DNA from 4 places in the Paenibacillus sp. ALE3 genome. Region 1 is predicted to be linked to each of the others. Evidence: riboswitches for the same ligand, from Rfam matches in the RefSeq annotation. Region 1 holds a riboswitch; each other region holds the start of a gene.
What was found. Region 1 has a riboswitch for cyclic di-AMP ahead of ACXHJ2_RS23380 (C40 family peptidase). Riboswitches for the same ligand answer to the same signal wherever they lie in the genome.
Positions count from the first base shown of each region.

Region 2: linked by a shared signal. The riboswitch ahead of ACXHJ2_RS03200 (TrkH family potassium uptake protein) and the one ahead of ACXHJ2_RS23380 (C40 family peptidase) in region 1 are both predicted to bind cyclic di-AMP.
Region 3: linked by a shared signal. The riboswitch ahead of ACXHJ2_RS23775 (3D domain-containing protein) and the one ahead of ACXHJ2_RS23380 (C40 family peptidase) in region 1 are both predicted to bind cyclic di-AMP.
Region 4: linked by a shared signal. The riboswitch ahead of ACXHJ2_RS16825 (hypothetical protein) and the one ahead of ACXHJ2_RS23380 (C40 family peptidase) in region 1 are both predicted to bind cyclic di-AMP.

Region 1 is NZ_CM134214.1:5,194,751-5,202,658, forward strand. Features, by position in the region: gene ACXHJ2_RS23360 (PTS sugar transporter subunit IIA) at 1-184, opposite strand, end outside; gene ACXHJ2_RS23365 (YwhD family protein) at 459-965, opposite strand; gene ACXHJ2_RS23370 (M1 family metallopeptidase) at 1,090-3,102, shown strand; gene ACXHJ2_RS23375 (hypothetical protein) at 3,114-3,941, shown strand; cyclic di-AMP (ydaO/yuaA leader) riboswitch at 4,218-4,355, shown strand; gene ACXHJ2_RS23380 (C40 family peptidase) at 4,361-4,861, shown strand; gene ACXHJ2_RS23385 (GNAT family N-acetyltransferase) at 5,165-5,671, shown strand; gene ACXHJ2_RS23390 (4a-hydroxytetrahydrobiopterin dehydratase) at 5,750-6,049, opposite strand; gene ACXHJ2_RS23395 (hypothetical protein) at 6,167-6,460, opposite strand; gene motA (flagellar motor stator protein MotA) at 6,648-7,442, shown strand; gene motB (flagellar motor protein MotB) at 7,435-7,908, shown strand, end outside.
Region 2 is NZ_CM134214.1:698,131-706,038, forward strand. Features, by position in the region: gene dnaI (primosomal protein DnaI) at 85-1,032, shown strand; gene trxA (thioredoxin) at 1,158-1,475, shown strand; gene uvrC (excinuclease ABC subunit UvrC) at 1,635-3,713, shown strand; gene ACXHJ2_RS03195 (CPBP family intramembrane glutamic endopeptidase) at 3,682-5,412, opposite strand; cyclic di-AMP (ydaO/yuaA leader) riboswitch at 5,674-5,826, shown strand; gene ACXHJ2_RS03200 (TrkH family potassium uptake protein) at 6,236-7,576, shown strand; gene ACXHJ2_RS03205 (potassium channel family protein) at 7,595-7,908, shown strand, end outside.
Region 3 is NZ_CM134214.1:5,299,115-5,307,022, reverse strand. Features, by position in the region: gene ACXHJ2_RS23785 (HD domain-containing protein) at 284-1,567, shown strand; gene ACXHJ2_RS23780 (TatD family hydrolase) at 1,610-2,380, shown strand; cyclic di-AMP (ydaO/yuaA leader) riboswitch at 2,581-2,861, shown strand; gene ACXHJ2_RS23775 (3D domain-containing protein) at 3,133-4,281, shown strand; gene rnmV (ribonuclease M5) at 4,427-4,972, shown strand; gene rsmA (16S rRNA (adenine(1518)-N(6)/adenine(1519)-N(6))-dimethyltransferase RsmA) at 4,980-5,864, shown strand; gene yabG (sporulation peptidase YabG) at 5,920-6,816, shown strand; gene veg (biofilm formation stimulator Veg) at 7,016-7,297, shown strand; gene ACXHJ2_RS23750 (small, acid-soluble spore protein, alpha/beta type) at 7,463-7,642, shown strand; gene ispE (4-(cytidine 5'-diphospho)-2-C-methyl-D-erythritol kinase) at 7,787-7,908, shown strand, end outside.
Region 4 is NZ_CM134214.1:3,774,751-3,782,658, forward strand. Features, by position in the region: gene kdpB (potassium-transporting ATPase subunit KdpB) at 1-481, opposite strand, end outside; gene kdpA (potassium-transporting ATPase subunit KdpA) at 517-2,193, opposite strand; gene kdpF (K(+)-transporting ATPase subunit F) at 2,339-2,416, opposite strand; gene ACXHJ2_RS16825 (hypothetical protein) at 2,601-2,996, opposite strand; cyclic di-AMP (ydaO/yuaA leader) riboswitch at 3,110-3,283, opposite strand; gene ACXHJ2_RS16830 (glutathione peroxidase) at 3,748-4,233, shown strand; tRNA gene ACXHJ2_RS16835 (tRNA-Leu) at 4,382-4,464, opposite strand; gene ACXHJ2_RS16840 (urease accessory protein UreF) at 4,728-5,465, shown strand; gene ACXHJ2_RS16845 (Rha family transcriptional regulator) at 5,757-5,978, shown strand; gene ACXHJ2_RS16850 (helix-turn-helix domain-containing protein) at 6,097-6,480, opposite strand; gene ACXHJ2_RS16855 (helix-turn-helix domain-containing protein) at 6,569-6,943, opposite strand; gene ACXHJ2_RS16860 (MarR family winged helix-turn-helix transcriptional regulator) at 7,134-7,589, opposite strand; tRNA gene ACXHJ2_RS16865 (tRNA-Leu) at 7,755-7,837, opposite strand; tRNA gene ACXHJ2_RS16870 (tRNA-Lys) at 7,853-7,908, opposite strand, start outside.

The sequences.
Region 1 (7,908 bases):
TTCCCGCGAAAGGAGCGGTGACCCTACCCTCAGATGGATGAATAGCGATACCATCCCCCATAGCTTTTGTAGAGAACGCAGGATCTGGAACCTCTTCTAGAGAAACCACTTTTCCTTTAATTGGCGCTACCATGTCGAATTCTTCAATACGGGAAGCCGCCTTCTTTTTCAACCATTTAAACATAACGATGCCACCTTATTTAGAGATTACATTCATAAACAGCGATAGGAAAAAACTATATCCTTTCAGGAACCGGTTCCACGAATTCATTAAATAAAAACCGGAGTGAAACCGATTTCTATTTGAATTATAGTGAATGCCTTTCCATGATGTCAAGGCGATGATGTTCATAACTTACATGAAAAAGAAGTAAACCGACCCCAACCAAGGTATCGGTCTACTTCTGAACCTTACTGCCGACTGCTCTTTAAGCAGTTGTATACTGTTAACGCTAGGCTTACCCTTCCAGCGCCTGCTTCAATTCCTCAGGCGAAGCGTCCCACCATTCCTCGTTATGCGAAATTAGCAGGCTTTTGAGCGCTGCTTTATCTTCGCTGCCGAGATCATCCAGCATGAAACGGCGCTTGAGTGCATAATCCATACGGTTAACATGATCGGCAAGAATTTTCCAGCCGCGTTTGGCTTCGTCGTCAATCAGCATCTCGCAGGCCGTCGCGCCACCGTACATACGTCCTTCAGGCGTACGGTCCACAGCTACCCATACCAGCCATACCTGGCGTCCGTTCGGTACGTCTTCTTTATTCGTAGAGAACTTGATTCCACGTTCTACTTTACTTTTGGCATGCATGGCACCGATATCAATTTTTGCCTCTCCTCGGTCAATGATGACCGGGGACATGCTGTTCAGGTCGATTGAGCCTGCGCCGAAGCCCTTATGTTTACTCTTGCCACTGACAATATTCAGTGCAATCTGCTTTTTGCCGTCCGGCTGATTTTCACTCATGCGTCACTAGGCCTCCAATTTCCGTCTTCACACTCATTCTACACTATAAATATTTTAACTAATAATCTCGCGAAAGCAAACATATACATGCTGTAGATGCTTGTCAACGGGAGGTATCCATTGTATGACCCCAGCACGCTCCAAAATCGTTTTATTGTCTACACTAGCCCTCGGACTCCTCGCAGGGACGTTATGGTTTGCCTGGCAACCCCAATCGCAATCCGCCCCTCAGTCTGCAGGCAAACCACTATACGGCTCCGAGTCTGAATCTGCGCTTGCGCCAGATATGGGCAAGCCTCTAGGGGCCAACATCATGCCCGACCTGCCCAAGAACCCTCCACAGCCCGCTTCGGAAATTCTCAGCAAACGGGTGGTGGAGTATCACATTGATGTATCTCTGGAAAAAGGACGGGTTTTGCGAGGCACTGAGACACTGACCTGGAAACATCCAGGCAAGAAAACTGTGAATGATCTGTATCTTCATCTATACCCGAATGCCTTCTCTTCTATGGAAACCACCTTTATGAAAGAATCCGGGGGAAAGCTGCGCGGAGACACCATGCCCAAGGACGGCTTTGGCTCCATGACGCTGACCGAACTAAAAACAGAAGATGGTTTATCTCTCATGCACCGTACTCAATATGTACAACCAGATGACGGTAACGCAAGGGACCGTTCGCTCATGAAGGTACGTCTGCCCAAGCCAGTACGAGGTGGCGAAGAAATCACACTATATATGAAGTTTGAAGTCAAACTGCCTGGCATTTTTGCTCGTATGGGTGCGACAGATGATTTTGTAATGGCTGGACAGTGGTTTCCAAAGCTCAGCGTCTATGAGACTGCAGGACAACGTGGACGCGCCGACGAGGGCTGGAACCTCCATCAGTATCATGGCAACTCCGAGTTCTATGCCGATTTTGGAATTTACAGTATACGGATTCGGGTGCCTGAAACACACATCGTAGCAGCGACCGGGTTTCCCACCCGTGGTGCAGTACGACAGAACGGCCAGAAAATATATCAATTTTATGCCGATGATGTACACGATTTTGCCTGGTCTGCTTCACCCAACTTTGTAGCCGTAGAAGAACCCTTTTCTTCTACTGAAGTTCCTGGTGTCAAAATCAAGCTCTATCTAGACCCTTCCCATAAGGAACTCAAAGGACGTTACATGAGCGCAGCCAAGGCCGCCCTTTCGTACTACAGCAAATGGTACGGGCCTTATCCATATTCCACTCTATCGATCGTCGTTCCACCCAAAACAGGCAGTGGAGCCGGCGGCATGGAATATCCGACACTCATCACGGCCGCAGCTGCGGACCAACTGAATCCCGGCTATAATCTGGAACGGACGCTGGTTCATGAGATTGGGCATCAATATTTCTACGGAATGGTAGCCAATAATGAATTTGAGGAGCCCTGGCTGGATGAAGGCTTCACCTCCTATGCAGAAGAACGGCTCATGGAGCAAGAATATGGGCTTATCCCCAACTTGCCATTACAATCCGGACAGGTAGCTTCTCCACAGCCCCTAAACCGCGAATCCTGGAAGTACGGATCGTCGGCTGAGTATGCACAAAATGCCTACTCACGAGGCAAGCTGGTACTACGAGGTATTGAACGTCAGGTGGGTACGAAAAAAATGGACCGGATTATGCGAACCTATGTCCAGACCTACCGATTCAAGCATCCGACCTCACAGGATTTTCAGCGTGTCGTGGAGAGGGTGACTGGACGCTCATGGAGCCACTATTTTGAACAATATGTATATGACGGCCAGATGGCGGACTTTTCTGTCGATCGCATCACGAACCGCAAGTTGGAGAATGGATATGAAGCAGTCGTGACGCTCAGCAAAAAAGGAGCAGATTATCCCAAGATCCCTGTTCAATTTACCTTCAAGGATGGCACCACAATATTTAAGGCATGGGACGGTACGGGCAAAAGTACATCTTTCCGACTCAAAAGCACCTCTCCCGTGTCCTATGTGACGGTTGATCCTCTATACACTATTGCACTGGAGAACAAGCATATTAATAATAGCCTGAAGGCTGAATTGGACGAAAAGCAACAAACCCGTTGGAGTGTGAGTGTAACCAAGCTGTTGGAGACACTGCTTGGAAGTCTGTCATGGTGAGGTGTCTATAGATGCGGACTGTTTTAAAAGAAGGCTGGGCGCTAGTGCGCATACGCTTTTATATCGTTATCATTTTATTTTTGTATCGTCTGCTGTGGGGAGTATTTCTCTATCGGCTGGTACAGTCGGCCGTTGTCCCGCTGCTGCTGCGTTATCCTGATCAGAGCCAAAACGAGCTGGGAAAGACCTTGTTTTGGATGGAGGGGCAGATCGCCTTGATGGACAGCCAGGAAGTACATGTGTATTTATGGATACTATTAGGGGCGACCGTATTGCGCGTCCTAATCACTCCCTTCATTAGAGCTGGCATATATCAAAGCCTGTATACCGATGCGTCTGAACCGCAAAGCCTGTCCTTCTTCAAGGGGATGAAACGTCACGGTATGTCATCTCTGTTGTATTACATCATCGAGTTGGGTTTGCTGCTGCTTCCCGCCTTCTGGGTGGTACCGAGACTCTATCCTATTGTAGCAGGGACGCTGCAATCTTCCTCTTACCTGCTGCATTTGTTGCCCTATGCCATTGGGTGGGTGGCTTACGGTTGGTTCATTCGGCAGTGCATCCTGTATATGCAACTGGGCACGGTCAGTGGTCACGCCATACTATCGTCCCTGCTCGCCTTCTTTCGCCAGCTTCTTCCGGCTGTAAGCGTATCTCTCTTGCTTGGTGCTTGTGTGCTGCTGGTCTTCGGTCTATTTGGCACCGTAGCGATGATTTGGACTGGTATGTTGGCGCTAATTCTCCAGCAATCGTATCATTTTGTTACCAGTCTGGTCAGGCTGTGGCATATCAGTTCGCAGTATCGTCTATGGCACATCGATATCTCCAGCAGAGGCTAATCCCTCTCTTTATGCTTTCTCCTGCATTTTTAGCTGTCGAAAAAACTTTTTTCTTTCCCGTGCAAACGGCACATAACTGAATACTGTTAACAGAATCTGTTCCTAGGGCGTTAGGAACAGATTTTTTTTGTAACTTTTTGCGATGAAACATTTGCCAAAGCCTGCTGTCTTTGTTACAATAATCGCAGTGAACTGATAGTAACAACTTTGTAATCTTTATTGTAACCTTTATCTTAAAAACATCGTTGTCGTGAATACTGCTCTCCAAGGTGCACATCTTAAGTTAAGCCTAATTCCTGGCACCTAGGAAGCGGGGGAACCAGTTTGGGTGAATTGATCTCGCAACAGAGTGGTCATAGGGGAACCTTCTACCGAATCCTTAAGCTAACCTCGCAGGCAATGGAAGGGGTATATTTTTTTTGAAGAAGAAGCTAACGATCGCAGCCATGGGTCTCGCCATTGCCTTTACATCTTTTACATTCGGTGGCAGCAGTGCATTTGCAGACTCTAAGATGGACCAGGTCATCCAAGATGCCAAAGGAACGAACTATAGAAGCGGAGGTACTACACTCGAGGGATTCGATTGCTCCGGCTTCACAATGTATGTATTCAACAAACTGGGAATTAAACTGCCGCATCAATCTGGATCACAATTCAAAATGGGAGCTTCTGTATCCCGCGATGAAATGAGACCAGGCGACCTGGTGTTCTTCAACACCACAGGAAGAGGCGTTTCCCATGTAGGTATCTTCGTAGGTGAAGGGAAATTCGCCCACTCCTCGACTTCACGTGGTGTAGTAGTTAGCTCACTGAACGAAAATTATTACGCTAACCGTTATGTCGGTGCAAAAAGAATTATGAGCACAGACGCTTACCATTCTGTAGCTTCAGATATTCCTGATGACGACAACGTAGAATAACTACCGCACAGCAAGCTAACCCTAGCCGCAATTTGATTCTGGCCGGAATCGAATTGCGGTTTTTTATGTCCACTACATCAGTAATTATTATCATTACTGACGAACCGACACCTCAAAAGGTTTCAGTTTTAGCGAACATCGTCGGTTTTACCGCCACCGCTGGGGGAGCATATGAGCAGTAAATCCTTCTTATTGAATGTATACCCGACTTAGGTACGAAATAAACACGCTTGCCATTCTCCTACAACTTGTCTACAATCTGTGGTTAATGATTGAAGTATCTGCATAAGGAGGAATGGAAAAGTGCCGGCCTCAATATCCAACTACCGGATTGTACCGATGGACGAGCATCAAGCGGCTGAAATCTGTGAGTGGCGCTATGATCCCCCCTACAACATATACGGCTGGCTTCCCTGGGAACAAATGAAGGCACTTGAAGTCGAATTTGGAAGTCCCACGCTTCGCCAAGAGCAATATGTTGCCGTACTGGACGAAGAGAATGAGCTGACGGGATTTGCTCAATATTTTCCTATGGTCGGTGTGACCCGGCTGGGTCTTGGAATGCATCCCGAAAGATGCGGACATGGCACAGGCTCCGATTTTGTCCGGGCCATTGCCGAGGAAGCCAGACGACGTCATCCGCAGAATGAAATTGACCTAGAGGTTCTCACTTGGAATCAGCGGGCTATCCGAGCCTACAAGGCAGCTGGATTTGAGCTGACGGATACCTATGAACGCCAGACTCCAGATGGCAGAAAGCCGTTCCATTGTATGGTATATCGTCCTGAACAACAGAATCGGGTTCTATAAATAAGAGCGCCTTCACTATACAACCGCGATGTTGTATAGCGAAGGCGCTCTTCATATATACGACAGATCATTACAAACTCAATGACTGCTGCGCATTTTTTCGAAAGCTTCATTATATTGTTGGGCTTCCTTAATATCTACAGCCATAATACCGCCATCGTCCCAGGAGGTCAAACGCAGAGTCACGGTCTTGTAATCAATCGTAATAAATGGATGGTGATTAAATGCCTCAGATATAGCGGCAACTTCATCCACGAAGGCAATTCCTTTCATAAAACTGGAAAAATTATATTTCCGAACGATCCAACGTCCTTCCTCCAGTTCCCAGCCCTCCAGCTTCTCCAGATGTGCTTCAATCTCTTCTTGTGTAAAAGGCATGTTACGAACTCCTCCCCGTTTATACGGAAGCCTTTCAGCCGCTTAAATGCGGCCAAAACTACGATATATTGGTGTACATATTACCACGGCCCCGTTGATAAATCCATAAGACGGCCATCAAATCAATGGGACCGACGTCAGCTCCTCATCCCCGATGAGTACATAGATCCGGTGCTGCTCCGGCTCATAAATCACAACGCCGCTGCCTACAGTGATTACGGGCTCCGTACCCAGTGCATAAAATAGGTCTTCTGCCAAAGCTTCATTGACTTCCTGACGCCCCATCGGGTTCAGCCTGTCCCAATCTTCTGCTTCCATTTCAAAAAATCCATAGCTATCTGGAATGCGTCCCACAGCCTCTGTCAAATCGTTCAAAATTTGTTCATACTCGCGCCCATGCTTTACTCCCATGCTATTTCCTCCAATGGTTCAGCGATTCAATACATAATCACTTTATTATACCGGAAATTGGCCCTTAACAAAAAAGAGAGTTTTGTCGATAAATACTATAATCCGTCTCATAATGACGCGCTTGGGGCAAGGACGACCCATGCGGCATGAAAGGATTCAAAATCTATTCTCATGGATGAGGTGTATCATGCAAATTACAACCATTATTGGACTTGTGCTCGGGCTTTTGTCACTGGTCGTCGGGATGATCCTGAAGGGCGCGCCAGTCGTCAATCTGGTCAATAATCCCGCTGCTTACATGATTATTTTCGTCGGAACAGCAGCAAGTATATTCATGGCGTTTCCGATGGATGACATGAAACGGGTGCCAAAGCTGTTTAAAATTATTTTTACCCAGCAGAAATTGCTGGATCGCAAGGAGCTTATCGGTACATTTACCGAATGGGCATCCATTACCCGTCGTGAAGGTCTGCTCGCGCTGGAATCCAAGGTCGAAGAGATCGACGATCCCTTTATGCGCGGCGGTATGCGAATGATTATCGATGGTAATGATCAGGAGTTCGTACGCGATGTTCTGATGGAAGACATTAACGCTACCGAAGATAGACACCGCGCTGGCGCACTGATTTTCTCCCAAGCCGGTATGTACGCTCCAACACTCGGGGTACTTGGTGCGGTTGTAGGTCTGATCGCCGCTCTGGCCGACCTTAGTGACATGGAAAAACTGTCCCATGCCATTGCAGCCGCTTTTATTGCAACGTTGCTCGGTATTTTTACAGGTTATGTCCTATGGCATCCAATGTCCAACAAGCTGAAACGGCTATCCAAAAAAGAAGTGGAACTTAAGTTAATGATGGTCGAAGGTCTGCTTTCCATTCAATCCGGTATCTCGACGATTGCCATCAGCCAGAAGCTAGCAATCTTCCTAACTCCAACCGAACGGGCTTCGATGACCCAGAAGGATGGCGATTCCAGTGAGTAAAAAGAGACATGAACCGCATGAAGAGCATGCTGACGAAAGCTGGCTGTTGCCATATTCCGACTTAATGACCCTTCTGTTGGCTCTTTTCATTGTCTTATTCGGTATGAGCTCGCTCGATGCCAAAAAATTTGAAACTATGGCTCAATCCCTGAGTTCAGCTTTTAGTGGCGGTACTGGCGTGCTGGATCACTCAGCCGCGAATCCGTCGTCACAATCCATGGATATGGGCAAAAATAAAGAAGAGGTATCACAACCCTTAAAATCGAAAGCCACTTCTACCTCTGATCTGCAAAAGCAACTCGCCCAGCGGGAAGAAGAAGATTTAAAGAAGCTTAAAAAGCAAATGGATCAGTATATTCAAAATAACGGCCTGTCCACCCTACTGAACACCAAGCTGAACCAATCCCAGCTGATGATCACCATTAGTGATAATGCCCTGTTTTCATCCGGGCAGGCCGAAGTAAAG
Region 2 (7,908 bases), 1.3 Mb from region 1:
ATAACAGCAATCGGAAGAACAATCTGCACGCGTAGCATCGTCTCCCTCCATAACTCTGCACTTTTTAAGAAAGGAGGAGCGTTCTTGGAATCACTCGGTGATTTGCTACAGCAGATGCAGAACCCTTCGTTTCGCCAACGCACTCGCAGCGTAGCCGATCAGGTTCTAAATGATCCGCTGGTGAAGGAATTTTGTGCTGCCCATCCTGATGTGGACGAAACGCAATTGCGACTTAATATGAGTATGCTCTTTCAGTATACCCGGGATCGTCGAAATTGCGACAACTGTCCGGGACTGGAACGGTGTCCTAACGATTTTCAGGGTCACTTTTGCAAGCTGGGCGTGGAGTACCCAAATGGAACAGCGGAAATGGTGGACATTCGGACCCCGTGCGCCAAGCTGGTTGCTTCTCAGCATGAACAACGGGTGCGCGAGCGAATTAAAAGCTTTTATGTAGATGAGCGCGCGCTGTTGGAAGGCTATAATGCCGTTGAAATTGCGCGCAAGGATTTGCAACGCGTGCCTGCAGTAAATCAGGTATTCCGCTATATTGAGGAAACCAAAAGTCAGGGTTTATTAAAAAAAGGGCTGTACCTGGAAGGTACGTTTGGTACGGGCAAAACCTTTTTGATGGGCTATCTGTTGCACGAGTTGGCTCTGTCGGGTTTCAACGGTGTGATTGTGTACATGCCTGATTTTGTGGAGGACTTAAAATCCATGATTCAGGATGGACAGAAGCTTAAGGAAACGACCGAAATGCTTAAAAATTGTGATCTACTTGTATTTGACGATATTGGTGCTGAAAATTTGAGTCCATGGGTACGGGACCATGTAATGGGCTCCATTTTGAATTACCGAATGAACCGCAAACCGACCTTTTATACTTCCAATTACTCGCTGCAAGGGCTAGAGAAGCATCTTAGCTTTACAAGCAAAGACGGAGAGGAAATGTACAAGGGACAACGCTTGATGGACCGGATTCGTCCTTTTGTAGATGTCATTACCGTCAAGGGGAAAAATCAGCGAGGATAAGCGGTCATCTGCCTACTCTTTTGATATCTTACAATTAAAAGACTATTGTGATATAATTAAAAGGTGTCGAAACAGACATTACAGGTTATAATAATGTTGACTTTTCTATAAAGGAGGAACATACAATGGCAATTGTTAACGTGTCCGATCAATCCTTCAACGCAGAAGTCGAAGGCACAGGAACCGTTTTGGTTGATTTTTGGGCGCCATGGTGCGGTCCTTGCAAAATGATCGCTCCAATTCTGGAGGATCTGTCCACAGAAGTTGGCGATAGTGTCAAAATCGCGAAGGTGAACGTGGATGAAAATCCAGAGTCTGCTTCCCGTTTCGGCGTGATGAGTATTCCTACCCTGATCGTCTTCAAAGACGGACAGCCTGTTGATAAAGTGGTAGGCTTGAACTCTAAAGAAGCATTGAAAAGCATGCTTACTAAACACCAATAATAATGGAATGTGACCCATGCTCCTGCGGGGGCTTGGTGGAGCGCCATGAACAGTCAATGCCTCCGGTTATATATACCGGGGGCGTTTTTGTGCATTATTCCTATATAATATAAGTAGTTAGTTGAGCAGTCATTAAGAATGGAAGGAGGAACCGGGCGAATGAAATCCTATGCGGAGGACTTGCAGAACCAGGAGAAGGCGCTGGAGAATATACGGCACAAATTAGCATTGCTGCCGGATGCATCAGGCTGTTACCTGATGAAGAACAGCGAAGGCACCATCATTTATGTCGGCAAGGCCAAAGTGTTGAAAAACCGGGTTCGTTCCTATTTTACAGGTAGCCATAACGGCAAGACGCAACGACTGGTTGCCGATATTCGTGATTTTGAATATATCGTTACAGGCAGCAATATGGAGGCGCTCATTCTGGAGTGCAACCTTATTAAAAAGCACCAGCCGCGTTATAACGTGCTGTTGAAGGATGATAAAACCTTTCCGTACTTGAAAATTACGAACGAGGCACACCCCAAGCTGGAGGTAACCCGTCGCGTTCTGAAAGATAAAGCGAAATATTTTGGACCGTACCCTAATTCCTACGCGGCACATCAGACGAAAAAGCTGCTGGATCGTATGTATCCGCTACGCAAGTGCGGTGTGATGCCAAAAGAAGTGTGTCTGTATTATCACATGCATCAGTGCTTGGGACCTTGTGTGAAAGAGGTTGAGAAGGAAACATATGACCAGATCAGTCAGGAGATTGGTTCCTTTTTGAGTGGAGGACATGAGGAAATTAAAAAGGATCTCCAACGTAAAATGCAGGAGGCCGCAGAGGAATTGTACTTTGAGCGTGCCAAGGAGCTGCGGGATCAGATTATTAGCATCGACGCGATGATGGAAAAGCAGAAAATCACCACATCTGATGCGAAGGACCGGGATGTATTCGGCTTTTCGGTAGATAAGGGCTGGATGTGTGTACAGATTCTATATGTCCGTAAGGGTAAAATGATCGAGCGCCATATGTCGACTTTCCCTTTCTACGGTGAAGCTTACAGTGATTTTATGTCCTATGTGACGCAATATTACAGTGACAACCCGGCAGTGCCGCAGGAGATATTGTTGCCGGATTCTCCTAAGCTGATGAAAGCAAAATCGGCTGATGTTGATCAACCGATTGCAACAGAAACTGAACTATACAGTGCAACTACGGCTGAGACTACCGGGATTACAGATGAGGAAGCAGTACAAACGGAGTCAGATCGTTCTGCTGACCCATTGCTGGTAGCCGAAGCACGAGCAGCTTATGCAGAAGGAACGAATTCAGCCCAAGTTGGTGACCAAGAAACCGAGGAAACTGAAACTCAACTATCCGGTGGATTGGAGGACCCATCTGCAGCAGCTCTTGCTCTGGCTGAATGGTTGGATGTAAAAGTACTTGTGCCACAGCGCGGGCTGAAAAAGCAAATGACAGGTATGGCGACGGAAAATGCACGTGTTGCTTTGGATGAGAAGTTTAAGCTGATCGAGCGGGATGAGGAACGGACATCCAAAGCTGCAAGCAATCTGGGACGTGCCATTGGGCTGGATAGTCTGCATCGGGTAGAGGCATTCGATAATTCCAACATTCAGGGTTCTGATCCAGTCTCGGCCATGATTGTCTTTATTGATGGCAAACCTGCCAAGAAGGAGTATCGAAAATACAAGATCCGTTCTGTGCAGGGACCAGATGATTATGAAACAATGCGTGAGGTTATTCGGCGTCGATATGAACGTGTGCTGAAGGAAAATCTTGAACGTCCCGACTTGATCATTGTCGATGGTGGCCGTGGACAAATTAAAGCGGCAACCGATGTATTGGAAAATGAGTTGGGTTTGTTTATTCCTGTGTGTGGTTTGGTGAAAGATGCCAAACACAGAACTTCCCAACTACTGATGGGAGAAACATTTGAGGCCGTGACACTTGCACGCAATAGCGAGGAATTTTATCTGCTGCAACGGATCCAGGACGAGGTTCACCGTTTTGCCATCACGTTCCACCGCGAGCAGCGCGGCAAATCTATGGTAACTTCCCAGTTGGACTCCATTCCAGGCATCGGCGAGAAACGGCGTAAGTTGCTGCTTAAGCATTTTGGATCGCTCAAAAAAATAAGAGAGGCCAGCGTCGAAGACTTCCGGCCTCTCTCTATTGGGGATAAGCTTGCTCGTCAGATTATAGCTGCCCTTCGGGAGGAGGAGTCGTAGAATACGGCTCCTCTTTTTTCATGGGTTCAAACATGATTCGATTAGGTTTTTTGGGACTAAACCAGTAAATGATGTAGCCTACAATAGCCGGAAGTAAGATCCAGAATAGGCCGGCGCTCACATTCACGGTGTCTCCCAGACTTATCACACTAAGCCCCATTAATATGCTATCAAAAATAACGTGGCTGAACATAGCAGCGATAAAGCCGTAACGCAAGAACACGAAACTAAACAGCAAACCAAGAAAAGTCAGCTCAATAGGTCTGGAAATCACCGGATAGATCGGATAAAGCGTATGTCCCAGTGCCCAAATAAGCGTAGTGATCAGACAAGCAACAAACGTATTCTTGACTATTTTTTTTACCATCGGAATACCAAATAGACGGTAAACAGTTTCTTCTCCAATACCTGCCATCCAAGCCATAATCGGCAATAGCCATGGATAAGCCATATTGTAAGGGGACTGCGTGGCGTCTGTAGTGGAGAACGTATTAAATGTGCGCTCCAATACAAAGAACAAAATGGATTGTACGCCCAGTAAAATGAAGGCCCACAAGTAACCGACATACATACTGCGAAGCACATACAATCCGTAGCCCGGCTCTTTAGCACGTGGCCATGCATTTAGTCCAACCTGACGCATAAGCCCGTCGCCGCCTACCAAGGAGAAATAGAGGGCTACAGCCATGAAGAAGGTAACACCAACCTGGAATACCATAAGAAATATAAGCATGCCCTTACTGCCTGCTTCAGCTTGCAATAAAGGTAGCATGTTCATTGTCCCAGCTATACTAGCAATAAAGTATACAATGGACAGAATAATACCGCGCACAAATGAAGTATGTCGTCGGGTGAGTGACGCATATACAATGGCAAGTACGCCCAGGACAAAGCTAAATAGGGCATAACCCGCATAAGTCATCCAATTCGCCCAGTATGTTTGCTTTTTAACATAGTCGGTATAGGACGAAGGGGCCGAAAAGCTTTGGGTAAACGAGCGAACATCCCCGTCTTCAAAAGTAAAAGCCAGCGTAAGTACCGAGGCGCCGATTTTCTTTCCGTCCACGGTATATTTTAATCCACCTTCCCCCTCAGTGGTCGCGAGCTTCAATTCAGATGGCTTAAAGCCAAAGCGTTTGATCCATATTGCTGCAGCCTGTTCCTTGGCTTCGAGCGTCATGTCACCCTCAGCTACACGTACAAGTCTGCTTCGTGCTTGTTCATCTGTAGAAACATCAGCCTGTGTGTAATTGGTGCTGGAGGTGATCCGTTTAAAGCTAACGACCTTCCCAGTGGATAAATCCACATGGATTTGCAGCTTGCCCTTCGCTGAGGAGTCAGGCAAATCAACCCGAAAGGTTTCATAAGGATAATTTTTTTTCCATGTACGATCGTACTCTTGAACCAATTTTTCTCTGGATAAATAACCGTACAAATCTGTTTCAGCCTGATAGGTTACGACGGGCTTCTCTGGCTGTGATTCCGTATAGCCCAGCTCGGAACGGGCAAAGTCCAGGGCGTGTATGACCGCTTCTTGTTTGCTGATGACCTTTGCATTCATCAATGATTCCGGACTTGGATTGCTAAGCGAGGGAATAAGCAATTGAAAGATAAAAAAGCAAACCAGGCCAACCCCGCCCAGCAAGCCTAATTTTTTGAAGTTGGCCGTGAGCACGACCGGTTTCCCGATAGGATTCATGAGTTTCCTCCTTAATCTGTAAATAAGAACATCCATTAAAGATATCATACTGCACAGGTTCCCGCCAACAGAGCAGCGATATTCATGAAAACAGAGTGAAAGCACTTTAAAGTTTTAATAAAATTAGATAAGCTGTGATTAACCGATGTCTATTCGCGAATTAAAGCCAATTTCACGTTTTTTCGGCGAAATCGGTTTTGTGATCTGGATAGAGAAGGATTATAATCTTGAGGCAATGCCTATGAAATATATGGGTAATGATATACATTTAAGCCGAATTTCTATGAGAAAACGGGGGAACCATGTTACTGGGGTGAATTTTACAGCCGATCCTGATGGACCGGAAGTGTAAATAGGGCATACTGTGCTGTCCGAATTCGTCAGCTAACCTCGTAGGCTGTGGACAGGAACCAAGTCAGGCACTCGGTTTTCCGGTGTCTTTTTTTGTGTGTATAAAAGTGTTTGGATTGGTTAGACCGCTGCGGGTTCAGATTATTCTTCCGATTGCTGTTATCCCCGGATTTTTTTGATTGTATAAACCCTTTAATGGTTAAAATCCGGAGATAAAGGCAAACGCTTCGCTTCTTCAGAACAATTCTGCCCCCTTCGCTGCTGCTCGCCAATAGCACCAGGGAGCCGGTTAGTGTTTGACATGCATTCTTCCTGTATTCAGGGAATGCTAATTATAGCTACTTAAGGTTTGGAAAATCAAAAAAATCAGGGGCAACGACGATCGGAAGATAAATGGAACGCGTAGCGGGCTTACACCGTATTAAGTCACTGTTTTTATAGTTTTAAGGATTAGGAGAGAAGTGATGAATAGATGAATCCCAATGCACGCTGGCTTCGGCTTTCTCCACCGCAGATATTCGTTGCAGGCTTTGCCATTATCATTCTAATAGGTAGTTTATTGTTAATGTTGCCCATCTCTAATACAACAGGAAAACCACTTGCGTTTATAGACGCTTTGTTTACTGCCGCGTCCGCGACCTGTGTAACCGGGCTTGTCGTTAAGGATACAGGGCTCTTTTTTACAACTTTTGGTCAAATCGTTATCGTTGCGCTGATCCAGATCGGTGGTCTTGGCTTTATGACCATGGCTACCTTGATCGCGCTGGTGTTCAAACGTCGCATTTCCTTGCGGGAGCGCCTTATTTTGCAAGAAGCGATGAATCAGACCTCTGTCGAAGGAATTGTTGGATTGATCCGCAAGGTGCTATGGTACTCGCTGATGATTGAGGGCGTATGTGCAGCTATTTTTTCGATTCGCTGGTCATTTGATATGCCTGTCGGCAGGGCGATTTATTTTGGAATTTGGCATGCCATTTCCATGTTTAATAATGCTGGTTTTGATTTATTCGGTGAATTTCGCAGCCTGACAGGTTATGTATATGATCCGATTGTTAATTTTACAGCCATGTTTCTCATTATTTCGGGTGGTATTGGTTTTGTAGTGATGTCAGACCTGGCAGATTATCGTAAGCGTAAGAGACTATCTTTGCATACCAAGGTGGTACTCAGCATGACAGCTGCTCTGATTGTCGTCGGGACGCTCGTCATTTTTGTATTTGAGTTTACGAATCCAAAGACGCTTGGCTCGCTTGATTGGGGTGGTAAACTGCTGGGTTCTTTATTCCAGTCCGTTACTCCACGTACCGCAGGTGCCAACACGCTGGACATTGCAGGCTTGCGGCAGGCTACGCAGTTTTTTATCATCATACTCATGTTTATTGGAGCTTCGCCTGGCTCCACTGGGGGCGGGATTAAGACCACTACATTTGCCCTGCTCATTGGAGCGGTGTTTTCGATGCTGCGGGGACGGGAAGATATTGTGCTGTTCCGGTACCGACTTGCGCAGGCACGAATTTATAAGGCTTTGACCATTACCTTGCTGGGGCTGCTGTTCGTGATTGGGGTGACGATGATTCTGTCCGCAACCGAAGATCATCATTTTCTAATGATCTTGTTCGAGACAGTGTCTGCATTTGGTACAGTAGGGCTGTCTATGGGGCTTACACCTGATTTGTCAGTTGTAGGCAAGCTGGTGATTACTCTGACGATGTTTGCAGGCAGGCTGGGTCCACTCACGCTAGCTTATGCACTGGGACCGAAAAAGGGTAAGGAATTGTATCGTCATCCAGAAGGTAAAATAATTATAGGGTAAGGGAGTTTTCGAGTAGATATGAAAACGCAGCAGTTTGTAGTCATTGGCCTGGGACGGTTTGGCTCAAGCCTGGCTTTGCAATTGGTGGATATGGGGTGCGAGGTGCTGGGCATTGATCGGAATGAGGATGTTGTAGACAGTATGAGTGAGATCCTGACACATACTGTCGTGGCGGACGCTACAGATGAGGATGCGTTGCGGTCACTGGGCATCCGTAATTTCGATTGCGGCATTGTTGCAATTGGTGATGATATTCAGGTAAGCATCCTGACCGCCATTTTGCTGAAGGAGCTGGGTGTGAGAAAAGTCGTAGCCAAAGCTATATCTGTACT
Region 3 (7,908 bases), 100 kb from region 1:
TTCGACAAAATTTTCTCTTTTCTGATATTTACTATACCAACGATTCCCAAAACAGTCAACCTAAAAAAAGTAGTAACAGCCTAATTATGCAAAAGTATTTAGAACAAAGAGCTTTATTCATGTACCTTACCTTATTTTACGGATGATTTGCCTTATTGTAGATTTGGAAATGTCGAAAAGTGATAATTCGACAAAATACGACAAACAATGTCGAATAAGGGAAGATGTTTAGGATTTTATTGTATTTTAATCCATTATTCCGAATATTAAAGGAGCTGATATCTTGCACCAGCCACTCAGTGAAGAAAAAGTTTTTAAGGACCCGGTACATAATTACATCCATGTTCAGGATACTGTGATATGGCGATTGATCAATACGCCGGAGTTCCAACGGTTACGACGCATTCGGCAGTTAGGCACATCTTATCTTACGTTTCATGGAGCGGAGCACAGCCGGTTTTCACATTCACTGGGCGTATATGAGATTACGAGACGTATTATTTCTCAATTTGAACGTGGAGATTTTCCCGACTGGCCCAAGGAAGAAAGACTGATTGCTCTGTGTGCCGCTTTGTTGCACGATGTGGGGCACGGTCCATTTTCTCATTCAATTGAAGAAGCCTTTCATATGAACCATGAGGATTGGACATGCCGCATTGTACTGGGGGACACGAAGATCAACGCTGTGCTACGGCAAGTTGATGAGATGTTGCCCCACAAGGTCGCGGCGGTTATAGCCAAAACGTATGATAAGCCGATTGTTGTCAACTTGGTAACAAGCCCGCTGGATGCTGACCGTATGGATTATTTGTTGCGGGATGCTCATTCAACAGGTGTTAACTACGGAACAATTGATTTGGATCGTATTTTACGTTTGCTGCGCCCTCACAATGGGAGAATTGTCGTAAAAGAGTCGGGTATGCATGCAGTAGAGGATTATCTAATGTCACGCTACCAGATGTACTGGCAAATTTATTTCCATCCTGTAACACGCAGCTCAGAAATCCTGTTACGTAAAATTTTCAAGAGAGCTAAGGAATTGTTCAAAAACGGATATGAGTTTGGTTTTCTGCTAGATCCGCTGCCAGATCTATTAAAAGGAGAGCTAACAGTGGAGCAGTATTTGATGCTGGATGAGTCTTTGATTCAGACGGTATTTAGCCAATGGAAACGAGAAAAGGACGAAATTTTAAGTGATTTGAGCAGCCGTTTTATGGATCGTAGATTGTATAAATATGTAGAGATTGAAAATATGGATACAGATACCGTTGACCATATTCGAGAGGCTTTGGAAAAGGCTGGCTTGCATCCTGAATATGATCTTGAAATTGATTTTCCGACAGATCTTCCTTATGATGTGTTTCGGCAGGGCGGTTCAACGGACAACCAGATTTTACTGCTTGGACGTCAGGGCGAGGTGCGGGAAATATCCGAAGTTTCAGAAATTGTACGCTCAATAAGTGGCATTCACCGAGGAAAATATCACATGTATTTTCCCCAGAATAAATTGAACGGGGTAAAAGAAAGGCTTCCTGCCGAAATAAGGAATTATTTTGTCAAACAATAGACAAATATATAGAAATGTAAGTAAGAAAAGGAGATGAAAACCTTGGATTTATTCGACACTCATACTCACCTAGATGCGCCACAATTTGACGAAGACCGTGAAGAAGTTATAGCACGTGCTGTCGAATCAGGAGTAACACGGATGATCAATATCGGATTTAATCGTGAGACCATTCCATCCACCATGAAGCTGGCTGAGACGTATGATTTTATTTATGCAGCCGTTGGATGGCATCCGCAGGATGCCATTACAATGCAGGAGGGTGATTTAGAATGGATTGCATCGTTATGCAGTCATAAAAAGGTTGTAGCGATCGGAGAGATCGGTCTGGATTATTATTGGGATACATCACCAAAGGATGTGCAGCAGCGGGTACTTCGAAATCAAATTGGCCTGGCACGTGAGCTCAACATGCCAATTGTTATCCATAACCGGGATGCACATGAAGATATTGTGAGGATTTTACGTGAGGAAAAGGCGGGCGAGATTGGCGGAGTCATGCACTCCTTTTCTGGGAGTTGGGAGACAGCTAAAATGGTGCTGGATATGGGTTTCCACCTTTCCTTCGGCGGGCCCATAACGTTCAAAAATGCCAAGCAGCCAAAAGAGGTGCTGGCCCAGGTACCGTTGGACCGTCTGCTTATTGAAACGGACGCGCCTTACTTGACGCCTCATCCGTTTCGTGGGAAGCGAAATGAGTCGGCATATGTGAGATTGGTGGCAGAGGCAGCCGCCCAAATTAAGGGAATTACGGTGGAGGAATTGGTATCCATTACGACCCAAAATGCCTTGGAACGATTTGACATTCAGTGAAAAAGCGAAGAAATCAATCAAAATAAAGAGATAGACGGAGCTAATTATGATTTTGTTGCAGGAAACTCAAGAATATTACAATTTTTTAACCGAATATTTTGAAAAATGTACTTGAAACCTGCTTTACAACATGCATGGAAACAGGATATCATCTTTTCAGTGAATTGTTGTTGAGTGTAAACATCAACAAATCATTTCATGAACCAGTCTCGCTGAGTCCCTTTTACAGGGAACGGGGGAACCGATATGGCTTACAGTACGTCCGGCGTATGTGCAAGAGATATTATCTCTTCAGTAGCCGGCTCGACCGAAATTCATTTCCTGGATGGGATTGAACAGGTAGAGAAGCCGTATTTCGATTTCTTTCTGGGTCTTCGGGGTGAATGTGAAGGCGACCGCCATGAGCGGTTGACCTAAGCTAGGGCGACTCTCTACGTCCGAACCCGACAGCTAACCCCGTAAGCGTAACAAGAGAGAAGCCATCTCGTGCATGAGTTTTCCCGCATATTCACACATGTCGGAAGCCACGAAAGAGCTCTCTAGTCTCTTTCTTTGGCTTTTTTTGTTGTGAATAAAAGAAAATCTGTCATCATACTGTGGTTAAACAGGGGAGGACAGCATGCCGCGAAGACGGGTACATGGTGCAGGACAGTCGCAGTACGGGCTTGTCTTGTAGAAAATCTGTTATAGTCACGTCAACGATCAACTATGTCTTACTCCAGACGGCGGGCTATGTAAGGAGGACGGAGGAAATGGGCATTTTCCGAAAAGAGGAGACCCATGAGTCACGCTCATCCAGCATGTCTTACGTATTACGTTGGAAGCAAGAGAATGTGCGCCAGGCTGCTTTGGTTGCTATTTTTCTAATCGCACTAACGATTATGATTTCAATTCTGATGTACACGCAATCTAAAAAACAAGTCTTTTTTGTCATCGATGGTAAGGCATCTGCGGTAGAAACCCGGGAATCCAAGCTCCAAGATTTGCTCAATGAGCATTCTATTTCACTTCAGCCGCATGATACAATTTCCATGCCGCTAAACGGGGCAGTACAGGATGGGGATCGCGTAGTCATTAAACGTGCCAATCAGGTTAAAGTATCCTCAGGCAATGAGACGAAAAAGCTGTACACAACAGAAAATACAGTAGAGGGTGCCATTCGCACTTCGGGCTATAAATTATCATCAACGGATAAAGTTTACCCTGCGTTGGATGCCTCTGTTTCAGCTAACATGGACATAAAAATCGTCCGTGTGAAGAAACAGCAGGTCGAACAGAAAAAACAAGTGCCTTATCAGGTCATCAAAACGGCAGATCCAAGTCTCTATAAAGGCGATAATCGAGTCATTCAAAGTGGCAAATCGGGTGTGGTAGTCCAGCATGTTCAAAAGGTATACCATGATGGAAAATTGGTGTCCAAACAGCTGGTCAACAAGGAAGTCGCACAAAATCGTGTGGATAAGGTAATTGCGGTAGGAACGAAGAAAAAACCGGTCGTTCTAGCTGCTTCCATCAGCCCTAAAGATGCGGTTAAGGCTACAAAGGTTAGTTCGGGCAGTGCTGTCCGTAAAGCAGGTATTAATTTTAATTATAAAAAAGTTTTACAAAATGTCTCCATGACGGCGTACTCCGCCCAGGAGCCAGGTATCGGTACACGTACCGCCTCCGGCACGCGTGTCACGGAAGGACGCACCATCGCTGTCGATCCGAGTGTAATTCCAATCGGATGGTGGGTGTATATTGAAGGGGTAGGCTTCCGCCGTGCGGAGGATACCGGTGGCGCGATTAAAGGCCACAAAATCGATGTGTATTATGAGAGTTTAAGCCGGGCTAACCAATTTGGTCGTAAGCACGGTAAAACCGTATATGTTATCGGACCTGTAAAGCCGGAAATCAACTAAAACAGGTTGTGTATGTTGAGGACAATGCGATAGTATTAACAACATAGTAATGCCATGCTAAGAAGAGGATATCCTCTTCTTATTTTGTTTTCAAAAGCAGGGAAAGATAATATATGTTGCTGTGTAGCAGTGGAGGGAAACGAAGATGATCAAGGAAGTGATCGTGGTGGAAGGCCGGGATGATACAGTAGCCATTCGCCGTGCTGTCGAAGCAGATACGATAGAAACTGGTGGTTCAGCCATTAATAAAATGACGCTGCGGAAAATTGCATTGGCACAGGAACGGCGGGGGGTCATTATTTTAACTGATCCCGATCATGCAGGGGAGCGTATCCGTAAAATTATCGCCTCCAAGGTCCCCGGCTGCAAGCAGGCTTTTATACCTGAGGCAGAGGCGACACGCAAAGGGGATATTGGCGTGGAGAATGCCTCCCCGGAAGCCATCAGACACGCTCTCGCGCGGGTACATACGACAGTGGAAGGCGCCGAACCGCTGATTGAAATGGCGGACCTGATTGACGCTGGACTTATTACCCACCCCAATGCTGCTGCACGCCGTATGGCCTTGGGGAATGTACTGGGTATTGGCTATTGTAACGGAAAGCAGCTACATAAGCGGCTCTCTGTATTTCAGATCAGTCGTGAGGAATTTGCCAGTGCGCTGGCACAAATCGAAAGTGAAGGATTGTGATATCCGTATGACAGGGATTCAAGATATAGCAACACCGCGGCGTACGAAGGAAATTATTCAAAGGCACGGTTTTTCGTTCAAAAAGAGTCTGGGACAAAACTTTCTAATTGATCAAAATATTCTGAGCAAGATCGTAAATGCTGCCGGATTGGATGATACAAAGGGCGCGCTTGAGATCGGTCCGGGCATTGGAGCTTTGACCGAGAAGTTGGCGCAATCCGCTAAGGCAGTTACCGCTGTTGAGATTGACCAGCGGCTGTTGCCCATTCTTGAAGAAGTGCTGGCCCCTTACGAGCATGTAAAGGTTCGCCATGGAGACGTGTTAAAGCTGGATTTGCGTGAAGTGTTTGCAGCTGACTTTGCAGACGTGAGCAAAGTGAGTGTCGTCGCTAATCTGCCGTATTACGTCACTACACCGATTCTGATGCGTCTACTGGAGGACAAGCTTCCTTTGGAGAATATCGTCGTTATGATTCAAAAAGAGGTGGCTGAGCGCATGGCTGCGTCTCCTGGTACGAAGGATTACGGCAGCTTAAGCATAGCCGTGCAATATTACAGCGAGCCTGAGTTAGTCTGTACGGTGCCGAATACAGTATTTATTCCTCAGCCGAATGTTGATTCGGCAGTTATTCGGCTGCGTGTACGAGAAGTCCCTCCGGTGGAAGTGGTGGACGAGAAGCACTTTTTTGAAGTGGTTCATGCCGCTTTTGCCCAACGCCGTAAAACCATTTCAAATAACCTAAAAAGCCGCTTCTTCACCAAAGAGAACAGGGACACGCTGGAGCCGTTGTTGCAACAAGCTGATATTGAGCCCTCCCGTCGAGGGGAAACGCTGAGTATCGAGGAATTTGCGCGTCTGAGCGCCGTGCTGTTGGAGGCCGGTATATCCTAAGTTGGAACCAAACTGTGCATTCACCCATACGATATAGGAGGGGTGATACAGTGTGATGAGTTTAGGAGACTTGGTCGTTCGGAAATCGTACGGCGGTGATGTCACGTTTCGCGTTGAAGACATCCAGCGGGATAAAGCGATCATTAAGGGGACGGAATTTCGGCTACTGGCCGATTCCCCGGTGAACGATCTGGTCAGAGTGCCTGCAGACCAGATTAGCGGTAAGACTCAACAGGCCCACATTAAGGCCGGGGAGTCGCTTAATCTTTTGCAACGGGCACGCCAGCAGCAAGCTGCCCGTAGCCAGGCGGCTCTGATTGGAGAGTGGAGTGATCCGGTAGAGTCGACGTATTTTGAAATGCCAGGAAAGGTTCTTCATCTGGATGGAGATCCTGGCTATTTAAGAAAATGTCTCAGTTTATATGAACAGCTCCGTGTTCCCGCTGAGGGACATCACGTTCACGAATCGGCAATGGCGGATACGTTATATCGACTGCTTCCCCGCATTCGTCCTGATATTGTAGTCATCACTGGACATGATGGTGTGCTGAAGCAGCCGCAACCTTACGATTTGTACAGCTTGAAAAGCTACAAGAATTCGCAAAATTTTGTGGCAGCGATTCAGGTAGCCAGACAATATGAGCGTCATCTGGATTCACTGACAATTGTAGCGGGGGCGTGCCAGTCCCATTTTGAGGCGCTGCTACGTGCGGGAGCCAATTTTGCCAGCTCCCCAGGGCGTATCCTGATTCATGCTCTGGACCCCGTTTACGTGGCTGCCAAGGCCGCATTTACTTCAATCCGTGATACAGTCAATATGGGAGACTTGTTTCATCAGACCATCAGTGGCAGCCGCGGAGTGGGTGGAATTGAAACAAGGGGAAGCTACCGCATCGGTTTGCCGAAGCTTGAAAATTTGTCAACGCTTAAAGTAACGCCTTCAGCGATCTGAAATTCAAATGTGCCTGATAGGATATATCTGAACAAAAGCCTCTTTTTAGAGGCTTTTTGTCATTTTTTATGCATATTATTCCTGTTCGCAAAAAATTAAATTGACAACTTATTTTTCGTGTTGTTATAATATTTAGCTTGAATTGACAATCCCTCTAAAATTCGTTATAATGGACAAGGAAAGAGGTGGTCGTTAGGCAATGGCTAAAAATACGCTGTTGGAAATCAAACGCAGTCTCGACGCACATGTAGGGCAAAAAATTTTGCTGCGGGCTAACGGCGGACGCCGTAAGACCGTCGAACGAACTGGTGTCTTGGAAGAAACGTACCCTTCTGTTTTTATTGTCAAGCTGGATCAGGAGCAACAGACGTTTAAACGTGTCTCCTACAGCTATGCTGACATTCTTACCGAGTCGGTGGAGGTCAGTGTATATGATCCCGACTCCCACACAAGTGTAGTCGAATATTTCGAAACACCTTAATTCTTTTTTACGTGATTTATACCAGCTTTGCAGGTTTAACGGCGACCTCGTCATTTTTAATGGCGGGGTCGTTTTGTATTTACAGAGCAGGATGAAGCATGATATCTCTGCACATACTAAGGCGGGAATGATCTTCCTTATTCCATTGCCGAAGGAGGCGTATGCATGAGCCGAAGAAGACGGAGTGTTATGTCGGAAGAGCTGAAGTATGAACTGGCCAAAGATCTTGGGTTTTACGACACGGTTAAGGAAGAAGGCTGGGGAGGCATTAAAGCCAAGGATGCGGGCAATATGGTCAAGCGGGCCATTCAGCTTGCAGAGCAGGCGGCTTCTCGCAAATCGTAGCCATCGGTGGTGCTGATAAAAAGCGGGGATATCCGGGGTCATACCGGGGCATCTCCGCTTTTTTGAACCTCATGACTTGACAGGCTGAGTCTGATATAATATGTTAAGCTGTCTTGAGGGAAAAGTTGAAGGTGGGTGAACGCCTTGAAAATATATGAAAAAGCACCGGCGAAAATTAATTTAATGCTTGATGTTCTACGTAAGCGGGACGATGGTTATCACGAGGTCGAAATGATTATGACTATGGTCGATCTATCCGACCGATT
Region 4 (7,908 bases), 1.4 Mb from region 1:
CCGGAGCTGATTCTCCCGTAATCGCAGATTCATCCACCGAAGCCAGGCCTTCAATGACCTCACCATCACTTGGAATCATTTCGCCCTGAGAGACGATTACCACGTCACCTTTACGCAATGCTGTCGAGCTGACTACCTGAATCTCATTTCCGACAAGCTTATTAGCTTGCGAGTCCTGCTTGGATTTTTTCAAGGAAGCAGCTTGTGCCTTCCCCCGTCCCTCCGCGAGCGCTTCGGCAAAGTTAGCAAAAAGCAGCGTGAACAACAGAATAATAAATACAGCCAAGTTAAAGCCCATTTCCTTGCCGACTCCAAAATAACCGGGAAGCAGCAGCATGAGCAACACAACCAATGTACCGATCTCTACGACGAACATGACAGGATTTTTCATCATGATCATCGGATTTAATTTTATAAAGCTATCCTTGACCGCCTGCTTCAAGATGCTTCTATCCAGCATGCGTTTGCGTTCTTCCTTCATGATCAAGCACCCCGTTCATCCATTCTCATTTTTCATCACATGGTCAAAAATTCAGCTACAGGACCCAATACGATCACCGGCAAAAAGGTTAACGCACCAATCAACAGAACAACTCCGATGAGGATGGCTCCAAACAGCTTGTTGTCCGTGCGCAGTGTGCCTATCGTCACCGGGGTCGGGGCTTTGGCATTCAACGAAGCTGCCACAGCCAGCAATGCAATCATGGATACATATCGTCCAAAGAACATAACTGCTCCTGTTGTAACATTCCAGAACACGTTGTTATCTGAAAGACCTTCAAATCCTGAACCGTTATTTGCCGCAGATGATGCATATTCATAGAGAACCTGAGTCAACCCGTGATATCCGGGGTTAGAGACCGCATCGTATCCCCAATGACTCATAAACGCAAGCGCAGTTGGAGCTAGAATAAGAAACGGATGTACCAAAATGGCAATCGCAATCAGCTTCATTTCCTTGCCTTCAATTTTCCTACCCATAAATTCCGGGGTTCTTCCGACCATCAAACCGCATATAAATACCCCAAGAATTGCATACATCAGCATATTCATCAGCCCGACGCCCTTGCCGCCAAAAATGACGTTTAGCATCATTTCTCCCAAAGCAGCCATACCACCTAGCGGGGTCAGTGTATCATGCATATTATTGACCGAACCTGTCGTTGCCGCTGTTGTAACCGCAGTGAATAGTGCCGATTGTCCAATGCCGAAACGAACCTCTTTCCCTTCCATGCTTCCCTGAGATGCATCCATACCCAGTGCCTGGATTAACGGATTACCTGTCTTCTCCGACACATACGTTATGGATAGAAAAATAAGGAACAAGACCATCATCGAGCTAAAAATAATCCAGCCCTGCTTGCGATTACGGGCAAACAATCCAAAAGTATACGGCAGCGAAGCCGGCATTACCCACATTGCTAAAATTTCCAGTACGTTCGTCCAAGGACTTGGATTCTCAAAAGGATGAGCAGAATTAGCTCCCGCAAAACCGCCCCCGTTCGTGCCCAAATGCTTGATGGATTCCAATGAGGCAATGGGTCCCATAGCAATCTGCTGCTGTGTACCGCTTAAAGTCGTAATATCCGCCGTGGACTGTAGCGTCTGTGGTACTTTTAGTCCCACCAGCACCAGCGTAAGTACAAAGGCAAGCGGCAGAAAAATCCGTATGTTGGCTTTAATAAAATCTTGAAAAAAATTACCCATTCCTTCACCGCGCCGCGTCAGTCCCCTCATAAAAGCCGCAGCAACCGAAAACCCCGAAGCAGCCGAAGTAAACATCATCATCGTGACGAACGCCATCTGTGTCAGATACGTAAGCCCGCTTTCTCCGCTATAATGTTGGAGATTCGTATTGGTCATAAAGCTGATTACCGTATTAAAGGCCAATGATGCTTCCATATTACTGTTTCCAACCGGATTGCCTGGGAGTATAGCCTGCAAGCGCAATAGCAGGTAGCTGATCCCCACAAGCACCACATTGGTTGCAATGAAACTCATAGCATACGTGGTCCAACGCATGCTGTCCTGTTTCTTCAAGCCTACAACCTTATAAATCAGCTTTTCCGTTTCACCAAAAATCCGATCCGTCCGATTCGGTTCATTCGAGAATACGTGATACATATAGGTGCCCACCGGCTTTACCAAGAGCAGCAATATGACGATCACAACTCCAATTTGCAGTAGCTCCATCCTCTATTCCTCCTTATAATGCTCCTGCATTTGGAACAACAGACCTGATTCAGAACATCCAATGAGTGCACACGTTTGCGAAAATCTACACCTCTGATGCTTCATTCTTGATCTGCTGTTCCCGCCTGCTCGATCCTATAGTTGACTAGAACTTTTCAGGATTCAGGAGTGCGTAGATTAAATACACGAACACAATAGCCGTGAGTCCTAGCACAACAATCATCCTCTTCGGCCTCCTTTTGAGGTCTGCGCATCACACCAGCGTACAAACAGCAGTATCACTCCATAACTCACAGCCATTATGAGCAGCATGTATAAATCCATCATGTTCATACCCTCCGTATCGCTCTTCAGATCGTCATTTCCGATTCCATCATAAAATCATAAACCAGCTATGTTATAAGTGCTTATCCGTTCAGCAGGAAACCCACCTCTCCGTTCAATGTGTAGATCACATGGTCCGCTCCCAATCCCCGATAAATTCCTTGTGGATTACAGCCGTGCGTAATAACATAGATCAATTCTGATGTTAGTGGCCGACATATTTGCAGGAAACGGCAAGTCAGATTCAAGCTGTTTTCGAACAAATACACACTACCAATTTCTTTTTTAGGAAAATTCCATTTTCCCGCTTGCATCGTATTGATGCGCACAATGTGCTCCACACCCATTTTTTTGAGCTGTCGTTCCTCCTGAGTGCTATTTGTGAGAACTGCAAACGCCAATTTTTTAAACATAAGCAATTTCACAAAACTTCTGCCCGCTTCATTCGGTGCAGTGACAATAATTAACCGACCTTCCATCAGTAGCTCCTCTCCCGGTATAAAAAGACAACAAAAAGAAGCCGAAGGAAAAAGGCTTCCTCCGGCTTCATACATTCCATGATAAAATAAACCATGGCTGCACACGGCGGTTTGTTGCCTCTCCCTGTACGCTTACGAGGTTAGCTGTCGGATTCGGACGTGAGAGTCGCCCTATTTACGGCACTTGGCCGGAAAATTCACCCCATGAGACACACACGGCTTGCAAAACCGTACATACTCGTTGGTTCCCCCGCTTTTGCAACTGCAAAATTCAGCGCTTTAGACAATTCGTTGTTGCTTCATTGGTGTTAATTTGAAATTACGTCTTGAATCATACACCCGTGCAAGGAAGACTGTAAAGCTCAACGGCGGGGCTATAAATCACCCTTTTGAGCATAGGAGATTAAGAATAACGCTTACAAGGCATCTATGCTTCTCGTATCTCTTTAAAACTCTGTATTTCACCCCTTTTTGAAAATGAAAGGCATGTCAATATTAGCGTAGGGTATGGCTTAGTTACTCCTTATTTGCAAAAAAGAAAGAAAATACGCTATATGTGCCAGATAATTACCGATTGAACCCGTTTTTATGAGAAGAAACACCTCAATTAGCTCCATTTGAAGTGCGATTTACCGTTTTGAACAAAAGACGATTTTACAATGGTCCAATGCCCGTATACTCTTCTGGACTTGCAACCCCTTGTTGAGTTGCTTACAATTTAATTGCAGAATATTGAATGAGGAGGGATATCTTGACCGTATATAAATATGATGCACAGACCCTACAAGGGGTACAAATTCCGTTATCCACATACGAAGGGAAAGTTCTACTTATCGTGAATACTGCCAGCAAATGTGGGTTAACCCCCCAGTACAAGGCGCTACAAGAGCTATATGACCAGTATCATGAACAGGGGCTCGAAATTTTGGGATTTCCCAGCAACCAGTTCGCCAAACAAGAGCCGGGCTCCAGCGAGGAGATCTCTGAGTTTTGCCAAATCAATTACGGTGTGACCTTCCCCATGTTCGCCAAGACAGATGTCAACGGTGATCAGGCACATCCTCTATTTCGCTACCTGACCCACACTGCTCCGGGAGTATTAGGCTCCAAAGCGATCAAATGGAATTTCACTAAATTCTTAATTACACGAGAAGGTAACGTATTTAAGCGTTATGCGCCGCAAACCACTCCAGATAAGCTTATAGGAGATATAGAGAAGCTTTTGCGGAAAAACTGACATCTTTCTTCATTAAAGTTAACGAGCGGTCCGCTGTCCATATGACCGCTTCTGTAACAGAATGATATAACGAAAAATATTTAACAAAAAAAGCACCCCTTCACGTAAAACGTGTCAGGATGCTTTTTCAACTGGGTATTACACATAATGCGGTCGAGAGGACTCGAACCTCCACGGGCGTACGCCCACTACCCCCTCAAGATAGCGTGTCTGCCATTCCACCACGACCGCATGTCATAATGTATTGAGGCAACAGATTTATTATACTCTCTCAGCAACAATTTGTAAACAATAATATTATAATTATTTTTAGTGTAACTTTATATAACATATATAAGCAATAAAATTATTTAATTTGACATGAAAGAGCTCAAAGTGTAAATATATACTACATAAATAATCGAACTATTATTATATAAATAAGATTAGAGTCAAATAAACTGACACAAATATTCACCTAAAGGAGGCGAACCATCCTGCATAAAGGTAACCGATTGCTAAACTACGCATTGTTGTTGGACCCTTCCCTACCCATTGGTGGTTTTACCCGTTTCTACGGACTGGATGAACGTTTCCGTAACGGAAACTTGAACAGTCTACAGGATCTGAAACATTTTATGCGAGACGATTGGTATCCTCAAATTACATCCCTTGACGGCATGGCCATCAAAAGTCTGTATTCAGCCATCCAGCAGAATGACGGTTGGCGGATCGCCCTTATTGATAAAATGCTGTACACCCAACATCCTTCCTCGCAGTATGTGAAAAAATCGCGACTTTCTGGCCAGCGTCTGCTCAAGCTCACCAAGGCTCTTTATCCTTGGCTTGCATTTGACCAACTGGAAGACACACTCACTCAATACAATGCAATTGGCACACTCGCTACTGTCCACACTTGGATTAACTTCCTTCTTGGAACCGATATAGAACAGACCATTCACGGCTATTTTGCCACAGCGGTATCCTTCTGTATCGAAGATGCCTTCAGACTGCTCAATCCTCCTTACGAGGAAAAGAATCCTCTTATCGATCACATGACCAGCGAGTTGCTCACCACCTGGAAGAAATTTAACGAACCTACGCCAAGCTTATTTCAGTCTCACCTTTTCCATAGCCATCAGACCAGTTCCTACATCACTCAGCCACCCTATATGAGCCATAGTAGCCAATTGAGTGCATCCAGGCCCTTTTCCTCCTCCATCCTATTCAAACGCCTTCCAGCCTCCCTCTGATGCGTCGTTTTACCAGTCTAGCAGTCACATTAAAAATACTCTGCCCTTTTCTCAAGCGGCAGAGTATTTTTAATTCATGTATCCAAATTCATACCACTCACAGACTATAGTCGGATTATTTTCACTTTTTGCACTTAATTAAGTAATTATTTTAATAAAATAACGCATTTAAGATTGTATAAACACGTATAAAAGTGTATCATAGTTTTAGATGGTTAATTCTAACATGTTTACTGATGATTATTATATCACACCAATTATTCTGCAAGAATCCGTAAGGGGCGATTTCTCTTGAACAACAAAATGCCTGTCACCTCCTTCGGGTGGGCCATCAAACAAAGGCTTGTCGAGCTTCGACTGGATCAGAAAACATTTTGCGAGACACACAATATTCCACCTTCACGCTTGTCCAATCTGATTCACGGCACCCGTAAAGCACAAAGGTACAGAAAACAAGTTGCTGCAATTCTGAATATCGACGATAACGATTATAAGGAGGCGACACCACACTAAACCCAACAAGCATTCCAGCATCCGACGCGCCGCCATATTATCAGGAAATCAAATAAACCCGTAAACCGAACCCCTCAGTCCGTTTTACGGGTTATCCACCCAGGCGCTTAGCCATAGATTATTCAAGTTTCGCTTTGTCCTTCTCCCTTTTTTGCTTACGGTATTTCACAAATTCAACATATTCTAAAATAAAGTTCTGTTCTTCTGTTTCAAGATCTTCAGCCTGGCAATTCAATGGCCCCATCACCCCAAAAAAATAAGCAGCCTTCTGCTCCTGAAGCACGCCTTCCCCCGGCTTAATTCCTTTCATCAACCAGTCGAGCGATACATTAAAAAAGTCCGAAATCTGAATCAAATGGGCGGTACCTGGCGTTGTTTTTCCTCTTCTCCAATCACCGAGATTCCCTGAGCTGATTTTAAGCTTTTCACAAAATGCCTTTTTGGTCATTCCCCGATCCTTAATTAAAGCTTCAATCCGCTGATAAATAGTTTGATCTCCCAAAACGTTTCCCCTCCGAAACTGTAGCTTTTTTCTAATTATTTTTCAATTGTACACATTAGGACATCCTTATCAAACCTCACAGCAAACATTAATCAGTAGTTGAATTATGCTGGTTTTTCTCTTTACGAAAACGGGTAAATTCAATATACTCAAGTATAAAATCTCTTTCCGCCTCACTTAGCGATTCCCCCTGGCAATTCAGTTGCCCTGAAGCTCCAAAAAAATAAGGGTCCTGCGACTCCTTTAGTACTTTACTCTGCACATCTCGACCCAGCATAATCCAATCCAGACTAGCATTAAAAAACGAAGCGATTTCAATGAGTTTATTCGTGCCCGGTGTCGTTTTTCCTCTTTTCCAATCTCCAAAGTTTCCTGTACTAATGCCCAACTGCTGGCAAAACGCCTTTTTCGTCATACCTCGTTCCTTAATGAGCTCCTCAATGCGTTGGTAAATAGATTGCATAGAAGTTCCTTCCTCCCTAGCAGGCTCTCCAAATAACGATATCATGTACCCTGTTCCCATTTCAAAGATCACGTATGCTAAAATTACCGAATTATGTATGTTGGTTTTCATTATACCACAATATGCAACAAAAACCGCCTGTTTTCCGAAGAAAGGGCGGTCTTTAAGTCAGTTCGCTTACGCCAATCAATCACGTAGCAGAGTTGTCGATTTTAAGTAAAATCTGCTTCAATTCGTTCAACGTTTCACTCAAGTGCAATAATTCTTCTTCCGGCAGATACACCAGTCTCTCTTGAATTTTATTAGAGAAGGTATGAAATACCTGTTCACAAAAAGCATCGCCTTCTTCTGTAATGGCTACGTTCACGACTCTACGATCCGAGTCACACGATTGGCGGTCAGCCAACCCATGCTCCACCAGCTTATCCAGAAGAGGAGTCATATTCGGGCGTGAGACATTAAGTTGTTTGGACAAATCGGATACTGTAGACGAACGCACTTCACGCAGAAGCATGAGCACCTGAAAGTTATTAGGCGACAAATGCAATGGAAAATCAAGCGGACCGTAGGTGAAAAATTTCTTCTTCACAATCGGAAACAAGCCCAAAATATTTTCTGATATATTTCCTAACAGTTGAGTGTCCATATTTTTCACCGTCACTTCATAAGTTTATATATTTATTATTCTATAACATTATGGCGTCATATTATACTATGGAATCATTATTTCATCATAATCATTGTTTAATTGCATCAATGCACAAATAAAAAAAGCCTCTAACGCGAGAGACTTTTCCGTTTATTCCATTGATGCGGTCGAGAGGACTCGAACCTCCACGAGCGTACGCTCACTACCCCCTCAAGATAGCGTGTCTGCCATTCCACCACGACCGCATAACAAAATATATATGGTGAGCCATGAAGGACTCGAACCTTCGACACCCTGATTAAAAGTCAGGTGCTCT